2 regions of the Streptomyces sp. DT190 genome follow, and region 2 is predicted to be linked to the other one. Evidence: riboswitches for the same ligand, from Rfam matches in the RefSeq annotation. Region 2 holds a riboswitch; the other holds the start of a gene.
What was found. Region 2 has a riboswitch for thiamine pyrophosphate ahead of ACPXCS_RS23755 (thiamine ABC transporter substrate-binding protein). Riboswitches for the same ligand answer to the same signal wherever they lie in the genome.
Positions count from the first base shown of each region.

Region 1: it holds a riboswitch for thiamine pyrophosphate, as region 2 does, so the genes downstream of both, thiO (glycine oxidase ThiO) here and ACPXCS_RS23755 (thiamine ABC transporter substrate-binding protein) in region 2, are expected to answer to the same signal.

Region 1 is NZ_JBNCNM010000010.1:46,075-50,479, forward strand. Features, by position in the region: gene ACPXCS_RS19135 (thiazole synthase) at 1-718, opposite strand, end outside; gene thiS (sulfur carrier protein ThiS) at 721-921, opposite strand; gene thiO (glycine oxidase ThiO) at 918-2,087, opposite strand; TPP riboswitch at 2,085-2,196, opposite strand; gene ACPXCS_RS19150 (NAD(P)/FAD-dependent oxidoreductase) at 2,388-3,629, shown strand; gene ACPXCS_RS19155 (Rv2175c family DNA-binding protein) at 3,720-4,085, shown strand; gene thiE (thiamine phosphate synthase) at 4,351-4,405, shown strand, end outside.
Region 2 is NZ_JBNCNM010000014.1:64,711-69,115, forward strand. Features, by position in the region: gene ACPXCS_RS23750 (ABC transporter permease) at 1-1,474, opposite strand, end outside; gene ACPXCS_RS23755 (thiamine ABC transporter substrate-binding protein) at 1,450-2,487, opposite strand; TPP riboswitch at 2,611-2,716, opposite strand; gene rlmN (23S rRNA (adenine(2503)-C(2))-methyltransferase RlmN) at 2,741-3,847, opposite strand; gene ACPXCS_RS23765 (SRPBCC family protein) at 4,004-4,405, opposite strand, start outside.

The DNA.
Region 1 (4,405 bases), on a different contig from region 2:
GGATCCGTCCCGCCCGCCGGGCCAGCCGCCCCGCCTCCACGGCGTGCCGCATGGCGTCGGCCATCAGCACCGGCTCCTGCGCCCGCGTCACCGCCGAGGCGAGCATCACACCCGCGCATCCCAGTTCCATCGCCAGTGCCGCGTCCGACGCCGTCCCGGCGCCCGCGTCCAGGATCACCGGCACGCGCGCCTGCTCGACGATCAGCTGGAAGTTGTGCGGGTTGCGGATGCCGAGCCCGGAGCCGATGGGCGAGCCCAGCGGCATGACCGCCGCGCAGCCCACCTCCTCCAGCCTGCGCGCCAGCACGGGGTCGTCGTTGGTGTACGGCAGCACCGTGAAGCCGTCGTCGACGAGCGTCTCGGCCGCCTCCAGCAGCCCGACCGGGTCCGGCAGCAGTGTGCGCTCGTCGGCGATGACCTCCAGCTTGATCAGGTCGGTGCCGAGGGCCTCGCGCGCGAGACGGGCGGTCAGGACGGCCTCCCCGGCGGTGAAACAGCCCGCCGTGTTGGGCAGCACCCGGATGCCGAGCCGGTCGAGGACGGACAGCACCGAGCCGTGCACCGAGGGGTTCACGCGGCGCATCGCGACCGTCGTCAGCTCCGTCCCGGACGCCACCAGCGACCGCTCCAGCACGTCGAGACTGGGCGCCCCGCCGGTGCCCATGATCAGGCGGGAGGTGAAGGTCGTTCCCCCGAGGACGAACGGATCGTCGGCCATGGTCAGCCTCCTTGGACGGCGGTGAGGACCTCCACGCGGTCTCCCTCGGAGAGGGGCGTGGACGGCCACTGGGTGCGCGGGACGACGGTTTCGTTGAGGGCGGCGGCCACTCCCGAGGGGGACGCGGTGAGCGACTGCACGACGGTGTCGAGGGCCGTGCCGGGCCGGACGTCCCGGGGCTCGCCGTTGACGGAGATGTTCATGCGGGCTGCTCCGTGAGTGCGGTGGTGGTGCTGAAGCGCCGGGGGGTGAAGGGGCGGGCCTCCTCGGGGAGTTCGCCCGTCGTCAGGGCGTGCGCGAGGGCGTCGCCGGTCACCGGCGTGAGCAGGACGCCGTTGCGGTAGTGCCCGGTGGCCAGCAGCAGGCCCTCCAGCGCGGTCGGGCCGAGCAGGGGCGCGTTGTCGGGGGAACCGGGGCGCAGCCCGGCGCGGGTCTCGACGAGCGGCAGCTCGGTGATGCCCGGGACCAGCTCGTGCGCGTCGCGCAGCAGCTCGTACACGCCGCCCGCGGTGACGACGGTGTCCCAGCCGAGTTCCTCGCTGGTCGCCCCGACGACCAGCTCCCCGCTCTCGCGCGGCACCAGGTAGACGTGGCTGCCGCGGACGACCGCGCGCACGGTCCGGCTCAGGAACGGCCCGTGCCGCCCCGGCATGGTCAGCCGCACGACCTGGCCCTTCACGGGCCGCACCGGCGGCAGCACCTCCTCGGGCACCCCCGCGAGACGCCCGCTCAGGCTGCCCCCGGCCAGCACGACCTGCCCGGCGGCCAGCCCGGTCCCGTCGGCCGTGACGGCACCGGCGGCCCGGTCCCGGGAGACGGTGAGCCGCTCGGCCCACTCCCGGTGGAAGACCACACCGGCCCGCTCGCACGCGGCGACCAGCGCTCCGGCCAGCCGCCGCGGGTCGATCTGGTGATCGCCGTCCACCCGCAGGCCCCCGCGCACGCCCGGCGCGAGCATCGGCTCCAGGCGCCGGCACTCCCGCCCCGACAGCCACTGGGAGTCCAGCCCCGACTGCTGCTGCAGGGCGTGCAGCTCGCGCAGGTGGGCGCGGTCGTCGGCGTCCAGGGCCACGGCGAGCGTGCCGCAGCGGCGGTAGCCCAGGTCGTGGCCGGTCAGCTCGGTGAGTTCGGCCGTGAAGTCCGGGTAGCGCCGGGCGGAGGCGAGGTTCAGGCCGAGCAGGGTCTGCTCGCCGTAGTGCAGTTCCGTGACGGCGGCCAGCATCCCGGCCGCCACCTGCGCGGCTCCGCCGCCCGGCTCGGGGTCCACCACCGCCGTGGCGAGTCCGCGCTGCGCGGCCCGCCAGGCCGTGACCAGCCCGATGATCCCGCCCCCGATGACGAGGACGTCTGAGGTTCGCGTACGCGACATGGGCGTCCAGCCCCTCCCTTCGCCGGCATGACCCGGATCAGGTTCGTACGGTCGGAGGCCGCCAGCCTCCCTCTCAGCCCGGTGCGTCCGGGCTCCCGCGAGTCTCTGCGGGGGCCAGCCTAACCGGACGCCGCGGCGCGCAGTAGGCAGCCTCCGCACGGAACCGGCCACCCCGGCGTCGTACGCCGGCGGTTCGGGGGTACCCGGAAAGGCGGGCCCGGGTGGCGGGACGGGCGCTGTGGAGCAGGTCACGGCGCAGGGGCACTGACTGACGCGACGTCAGCTGACTATGGTGATCAGGTGAGCGAGCAGACGCAGGAACCAGGGGCGTCCGGGCCCGGGCGCGTGGTCGTGGCGGGCGCGGGCATGGCCGGGGTGCAGACCGCTGTCGCACTGCGGGAGCGGGGCTTCGCCGGCCCGGTGCTGCTGATCGGCGCCGAACCCCACCAGCCCTACGACCGGCCGCCGTTGTCCAAGGCCGTCCTGCTCGGCAAGTCCGAGGGTTCCGCCTTCGACGTCGACTTCGAGGCCCTCGGCATCGAGCTGCGGCTCGGCTGCGAGGTGCTGGGCGTGCGCCCCGGTGACCACGAACTGGACACCGAGGACGGGCCCGTGCCCTACGACGTCCTGGTCGTGGCCACGGGAGCCGAACCGGTCCGGCTGCCCGGCGCGGAGGGCGTGCCCGGTGTGCATCTGCTGCGCACCCTGGACGACGCCGAGCGGCTGCGGCCGGTGCTCGCCCGCCAGCACGACATCGTGGTCGTCGGCGCGGGCTGGATCGGCGCGGAGTTCGCCACCGCCGCGCGCGAGGCGGGCTGCGCGGTGACCGTCGTGGAGGCGGCCGAACGGCCGCTCGCCGGGGCGCTGCCCGCCGAGGTCGCCGCCCCGATGGCCGGCTGGTACGCCGACGCGGGAGCGGTGCTGCGCACGCACGCGCGCGTGGAGCGCGTCGAGCCCGGCGCGGTCGTCCTCGACGACGGCTCGCGGCTGCCCGCGGGCGCGGTCGTGGTCGGCATCGGCGCCCGCCCGGCGACGGCCTGGCTGGCCGGCTCCGGGATCGAGCTGGGCGGCCACGGCGAGATCCGGGCCGACGAGCACCTGCGCACCTCGGTGCCGGACGTGTACGCGGTCGGCGACTGCGCCTCCTTCCCCTCGGGGCGCTACGGCGAGCGCCTGCTGGTGCACCACTGGGACAACGCCCTGCAGGGCCCGCGCACGGTCGCCGCGAACATCGTCGGCCGGGCCACGGGCGAGACACCCGCGGTCTACGACCCGGTCCCGTACTTCTGGTCCGAGCAGTTCGGCAGGTTCGTGCAGTACGCCGGGCACCACGCGGACGCCGACACGACCCTGTGGCGCGGCGACCCGTCCGGTCCGGCCTGGACGGTGTGCTGGCTGCGCGGCGAGCGGCTGGTCGCCCTGCTGGCGGTCGGCCGCCCCCGGGACCTGGCGCAGGGCCGCCGCCTGATCGAGTCGGGTACGCCGCTGAACCCGGTGCTGCTGACGGACCCGGCCAGGCCCCTGAAGGCGGCCGCCGCGTAGGGCCCGCCGGCGGGTGCGGGGCCCGGCGCGTCCGCCCGGGTGGACCGGGCCGACTTCCGACTGTCGGTGGCGGATGGCAGGCTGGTTTCCGTGACCGAGATTGACGCAAAGATCGATGCTCTCGTCCCTGCCTGGCTCACCCTGCCCGACATCGCCGAACAGTTCGGCGTCGAGGTGACGCGGGTGCGGCAGCTGGTCAAGGAGGGCCAGCTCATCGCCGTACGCCGCGGTGAGAACCGCGCGCTGCACGTCCCCGCGGACTTCGTCGACGGGGACAAGGTCGTCAAGGGCCTGTCCGGGACCCTGACGCTCCTGCGGGACGACGGCTTCACGGTCGAAGAGATGCTGGAGTGGCTGTTCACCCCCGACCCGTCCCTGCCCGGCACCCCGGCGCAGGCGCTCCGTGAGAACCGCGGTACGGAGGTGAAGCGCCGCGCCCAGGCGCTCGCGGTCTGACCCGACCTCGACCGAACATACGTCCGGCACCGCGTGAGCGGAGCCGGGCCCGAACAACCGCCCGTGGAGGGCCGTGGCCCCGCGGGGTCACGGCCCGGGGGACGCCCGCGCCCGTGATGGGCCACGGGACGTCCCGGCCGGAGGACAGGCGTAGGGTGCCCGGGGCGTCGTGGCGGACCGGGGGCCTTCCCGCACCGCACACGCACCCGTACGGCACCGACGTACCGCGGGCGCATCCGCGGCACCGACCTCCAGGGGGACATCCATGCCCGGCACCGCCGCCACCACCGCACGCGCCCGGCTCGCCGACGCCCGGGTCT
Region 2 (4,405 bases):
ACTCCCCCAGGGACACCGCGAAGGCGAACCCGGCCGCGATCAGCAGCGCCCGCCGTACGAGCGGCAGGTCCACCTCCCGCCACACCCGCCAGGGCGAGGCCCCGAGCACCGAGGCCGCCTCCCGCAGCCGCGTGTCCACGGCCCGCAGCACCGGCAGCATGGTCCGCACCACGAACGGCACCCCGACCAGGGCCTGCGCCAGCGGCACCAGGATCCACGAGGACCGCAGATCCAGCGGCGGCTCGTCCAGGGCGATCAGGAACCCGAAGCCGACGGTCACCGCGGACACCCCGAGCGGCAGCATCAGCAGCGCGTCGAAGCCGCGCACGAACCGCCCGGCGTCGCGCCGGGTGAGCGCGGCGGCGGCCAGGGCGCCGATCGCCACGGCGATGAGGGTGGCGGCGACGGCGTACGACAGCGAGTTGCCGATCGCCTCGATCGGCGGGACGAGGAACACTCCCCCGTCCGCGCGGGTCAGCGCCCGGTAGTAGCCGAAGCCGGGCGCGTCCAGCGACCGCTGCACCAGCACGGCCAGCGGCAGCAGGATCAGCAGCACGACGGTGGCGAGCACCCCGCCCAGCAGCGCCCACTGCCCGGCACCGCGCGGCCGGCGCGCGGTCACGGCCGGGTCCACCAGCCGCAGCGCGGTCTCCCGCCGCCGTACGGTCCAGGCGTGCAGGGCGAGGATGACGCCCACCGCGGCGAACTGGATCAGCGTCAGCACGGCCGCCGTGGACAGGTCGAAGATCTCCGAGGTCTGCCGGTAGATCTCCACCTCCAGGGTGGAGAAGGTGGGCCCTCCCAGAATCTGGACGACCCCGAAGGAGGTGAAGGTGAACAGGAAGACCATCAGCGTGGCGGCGGCCACGGCCGGGGCGAGGGCCGGCAGGGTGACCTGCCGCCAGGCCCGCGCACGGGAGGCGCCCAGCATCCGCGCGACCTCCTCCTGCCGCGGGTCGAGCTGCGACCACAGTCCGCCCACCGTCCGTACGACGACGGCGTAGTTGAAGAAGACGTGCGCGAGCAGGATCGCCCACACGGTGGTGTCCAGGCGCACGCCCCCCAGCTCGTCGAGCAGTCCCCCGCGCCCGACCAGCGCCAGGAAGGCCGTGCCGACCACGACCGTGGGCAGCACGAACGGCACGGTCACCACCGCCCGCAGCACCTGCTTGCCCGGGAACTCCAGACGCGCGAAGACGTACGCGCCGGGCAGGGCGAGCAGCAGCGTGAGCGCGGTGGAGACGAGCGCCTGCCAGGTGGTGAACCACAGGACGTGCCGGACGTCGGACTGCGCCAGCACCTCGCCGATCCGCCCGGGGTGCCAGGCCCCGTCGGCCTTCAGACCGCGCGCGACGATCGCGGCGACGGGGTAGGCGAAGAAGACCGCGAAGAACGCGACGGGCACGGTCAGCAGACCGAGCCGCGCCGCCGCGCCCCGCGCCCGGCCGGTCACTTGAGGACGAGCGAGGTCCACGACTTGACCCACGGGTCACGCCGGTCGGCGATCTTCGCCGGGTCCATGGTCCGGGGGTCCTTCGCCTGGGGCCCGTACCGCGTGAACTCCGGCGGCACCTGGGCGCCCTCGGTCACCGGGTAGACGAACATGTTGAGCGGCATGTCCTCCTGGAACTCCTTGCTGATCAGGAAGTCCAGCAGGGCCTTGCCGCCCTCGGGGTTCCCGGCGTTGCTCAGCAGTCCGGCGTACTCGACCTGCCGGAAGCAGGTGCCCTCGGCGACCCCGGTCGGGGCGGTGCTCGGCCTGGGGTCGGCGAAGACGACCTCGGCGGGCGGCGAGGACGCGTACGACACGACGAGCGGCCGGTCGCCCTTGGCCTTCCTGCCGCCGGCCGAGCCGGAGAACTCCTCGTTGTAGGCCTGCTCCCAGCCGTCGACGACCTTCACGCCGTTGGCCTTGAGCTTCTTCCAGTAGCCCTCCCAGCCGGCGTCCCCGTACCGGGCGGCGGTGCCGAGCAGGAAGCCGAGCCCGGGCGAGGAGGCGGAGGCGTTCTCGGTCACGAGGAGGTTCTTGTACTGCGGCTCGACGAGGTCGTCGAAGCTGCGCGGCGGTTCCAGCTTGCGATCGGCGAAGTACTTCTTGTCGTAGTTCACGCAGATGTCGCCGGTGTCGACGGGCGTGACCCGGTGCTTGCCCTGGTCGACCCGGTACTCGGCCTTGACGCGGTCGGAGCCCTTCGCCTCGTACGGCTGGAACAGGCCGTTGTCGAGGGCGCGGGACAGCAGGGTGTTGTCGACGCCGAAGAGGACGTCGCCCTGCGGGTTGTCCTTGGTCAGGATGGCCTTGTTGACGGCCTGCCCGGCGTCGCCGTCCTTCAGCACCCGGACCTTGTAGCCGGACTGCTTCTCGAAGGCGGCGATCACGTCCTTGGACGCGGCCCACGAGTCGTGGCTGACGAGCGTCACCGTCTTGGAGCCGCCGGACTCCTGGTCGTCGCCGGACGAGCCGCACGCGGCGAGCGTGCCGGCCATGCCGAGTCCGACGGCCACCGCCGTCAGCCGCCTGATGGTGTTGTCCACTTCATTCCTCCTGGGGTGACCAGGAGAAGACGCGGCCCCGCCCGGGACCGCGAGGTCCCGGGCAGGGCGCAACAGCTCGAGTGATGACCGATCTCCCTACCCAGAATGACCTGGGCCAGGTTCGGAGGGTCTGCGGCCGGTGCCGCACTCTCAGCGCTGTGGCGCTCCCCTGTCGGAATATGCAGATGTTCTTACGCCAGTCAGACTACCGTTCGGTGGCGGCGAGCTGACCACACGCCCCGTCGATCTCCTGACCACGGGTGTCCCGGATCGTCACCGGCACACCATGCGCGGCGATGGCCTCCACGAACGCCTTCTCGTCCTCCGGCCGCGAGGCCGTCCACTTCGACCCGGGCGTCGGGTTCAGCGGGATGAGGTTGACGTGCACGGGCCGGCCCTTGAGCATCCGGCCGAGCCGGTCACCGCGCCAGGCCTGGTCGTTGATGTCCCGGATCAGCGCGTACTCGATGGACAGCCGTCGCCCGGACCTGGCGCTGTACTCGAAGCCCGCGTCCAGCACCTCGCGCACCTTCCACCGCGTGTTCACGGGCACGAGGGTGTCGCGCAGCTCGTCGTCCGGGGCGTGCAGCGAGATGGCCAGGCGGCACTTGAAGCCCTCGTCGGAGAACCGGTGGATGGCCGGCACGAGCCCGACCGTCGAGACGGTGATCCCGCGCTGGGACAGGCCCAGCCCGTCGGGCTCGGGGTCGGTGAGCCGCCGGATGGCGCCGACGACCCGGTTGTAGTTCGCGAGGGGCTCGCCCATCCCCATGAACACGATGTTGCTGAGCCGCGCGGGCCCCCCGGGCACCTCGCCGTCCCGCAGGGCGCGCATCCCGTCCACGATCTGGTGCACGATCTCGGCGGTGGACAGGTTCCGGTCCAGTCCCGCCTGCCCCGTCGCACAGAACGGGCAGTTCATCCCGCACCCGGCCTGCGAGCTGATGCACATGGTCACCCGGTCCGGGTAGCGCATCAGCACGGACTCGACGAGCGTCCCGTCGAACAGCCGCCACAGGGTCTTGCGCGTGGTGCCCTGGTCGGTCGACAGATGCCGCACGACGGTCATCAGCTCGGGCAGCAACGCTTCCCGCAGCCGCCCGCGCGACCCGGCCGGGATGTCGGTCCACTGCTCCGGATCGTGCGCGTACCGCGCGAAGTAGTGCTGCGAGAGCTGCTTGGCGCGAAACGGCTTCTCCCCGACAGCGGCGACGGCCTCCTTGCGCTCGGCAGGAGTGAGATCGGCGAGATGCCGCGGCGGCTTCTTGGCTCCGCGCGGGGCAACGAAAGTGAGTTCTCCGGGTGCAGGCATAACCCTTCCAGTGTGGCAGATCCACGGAAGTGACCCTCGCCGGTCGTCCGCCAGGGCCCCGTGACGGCAAGCCGCCAGGTCAGTGCATTCCTCGCGGCCGGGTGAGCGACGCCATCGCGCGAAGTGCCGCGCCCGCTCCGCCGGGGAGCGGGGGCCCTACCCGCCCACGTGCTCCAGCCGGTCCTTCAGAAGCCGCTCGTTGCGCGGCAGCTCCTTGCGGACCTGGGGGCGGACGACCAGCGGGACCAGGACCTTGCCGACGCCGTGGCCCTCGAAGTCGACGGCGATCGTGACGTGGGAGCGGCGCCCCTCGTCGAACGGCTCGACCTCGCCGTGCACCCGGGCCCGGATCGGGCCGTCGACCCCGCGCATGCCCCAGCTGTGCGGCGGGTCGTACTCGGTGACCTCCATGGTCATCGGCATCACACGGCGGCCGACGTGCCGGGTGACGCGGACGCGGGTGCCGACGTGGACGGGCCCCGGGTCGATGCGCTCCGCCGACACGGCGCTGAGCTGCCACTCCGGCAGGCGCTCGGCGTCCGTGACGTAGTCGTAGAC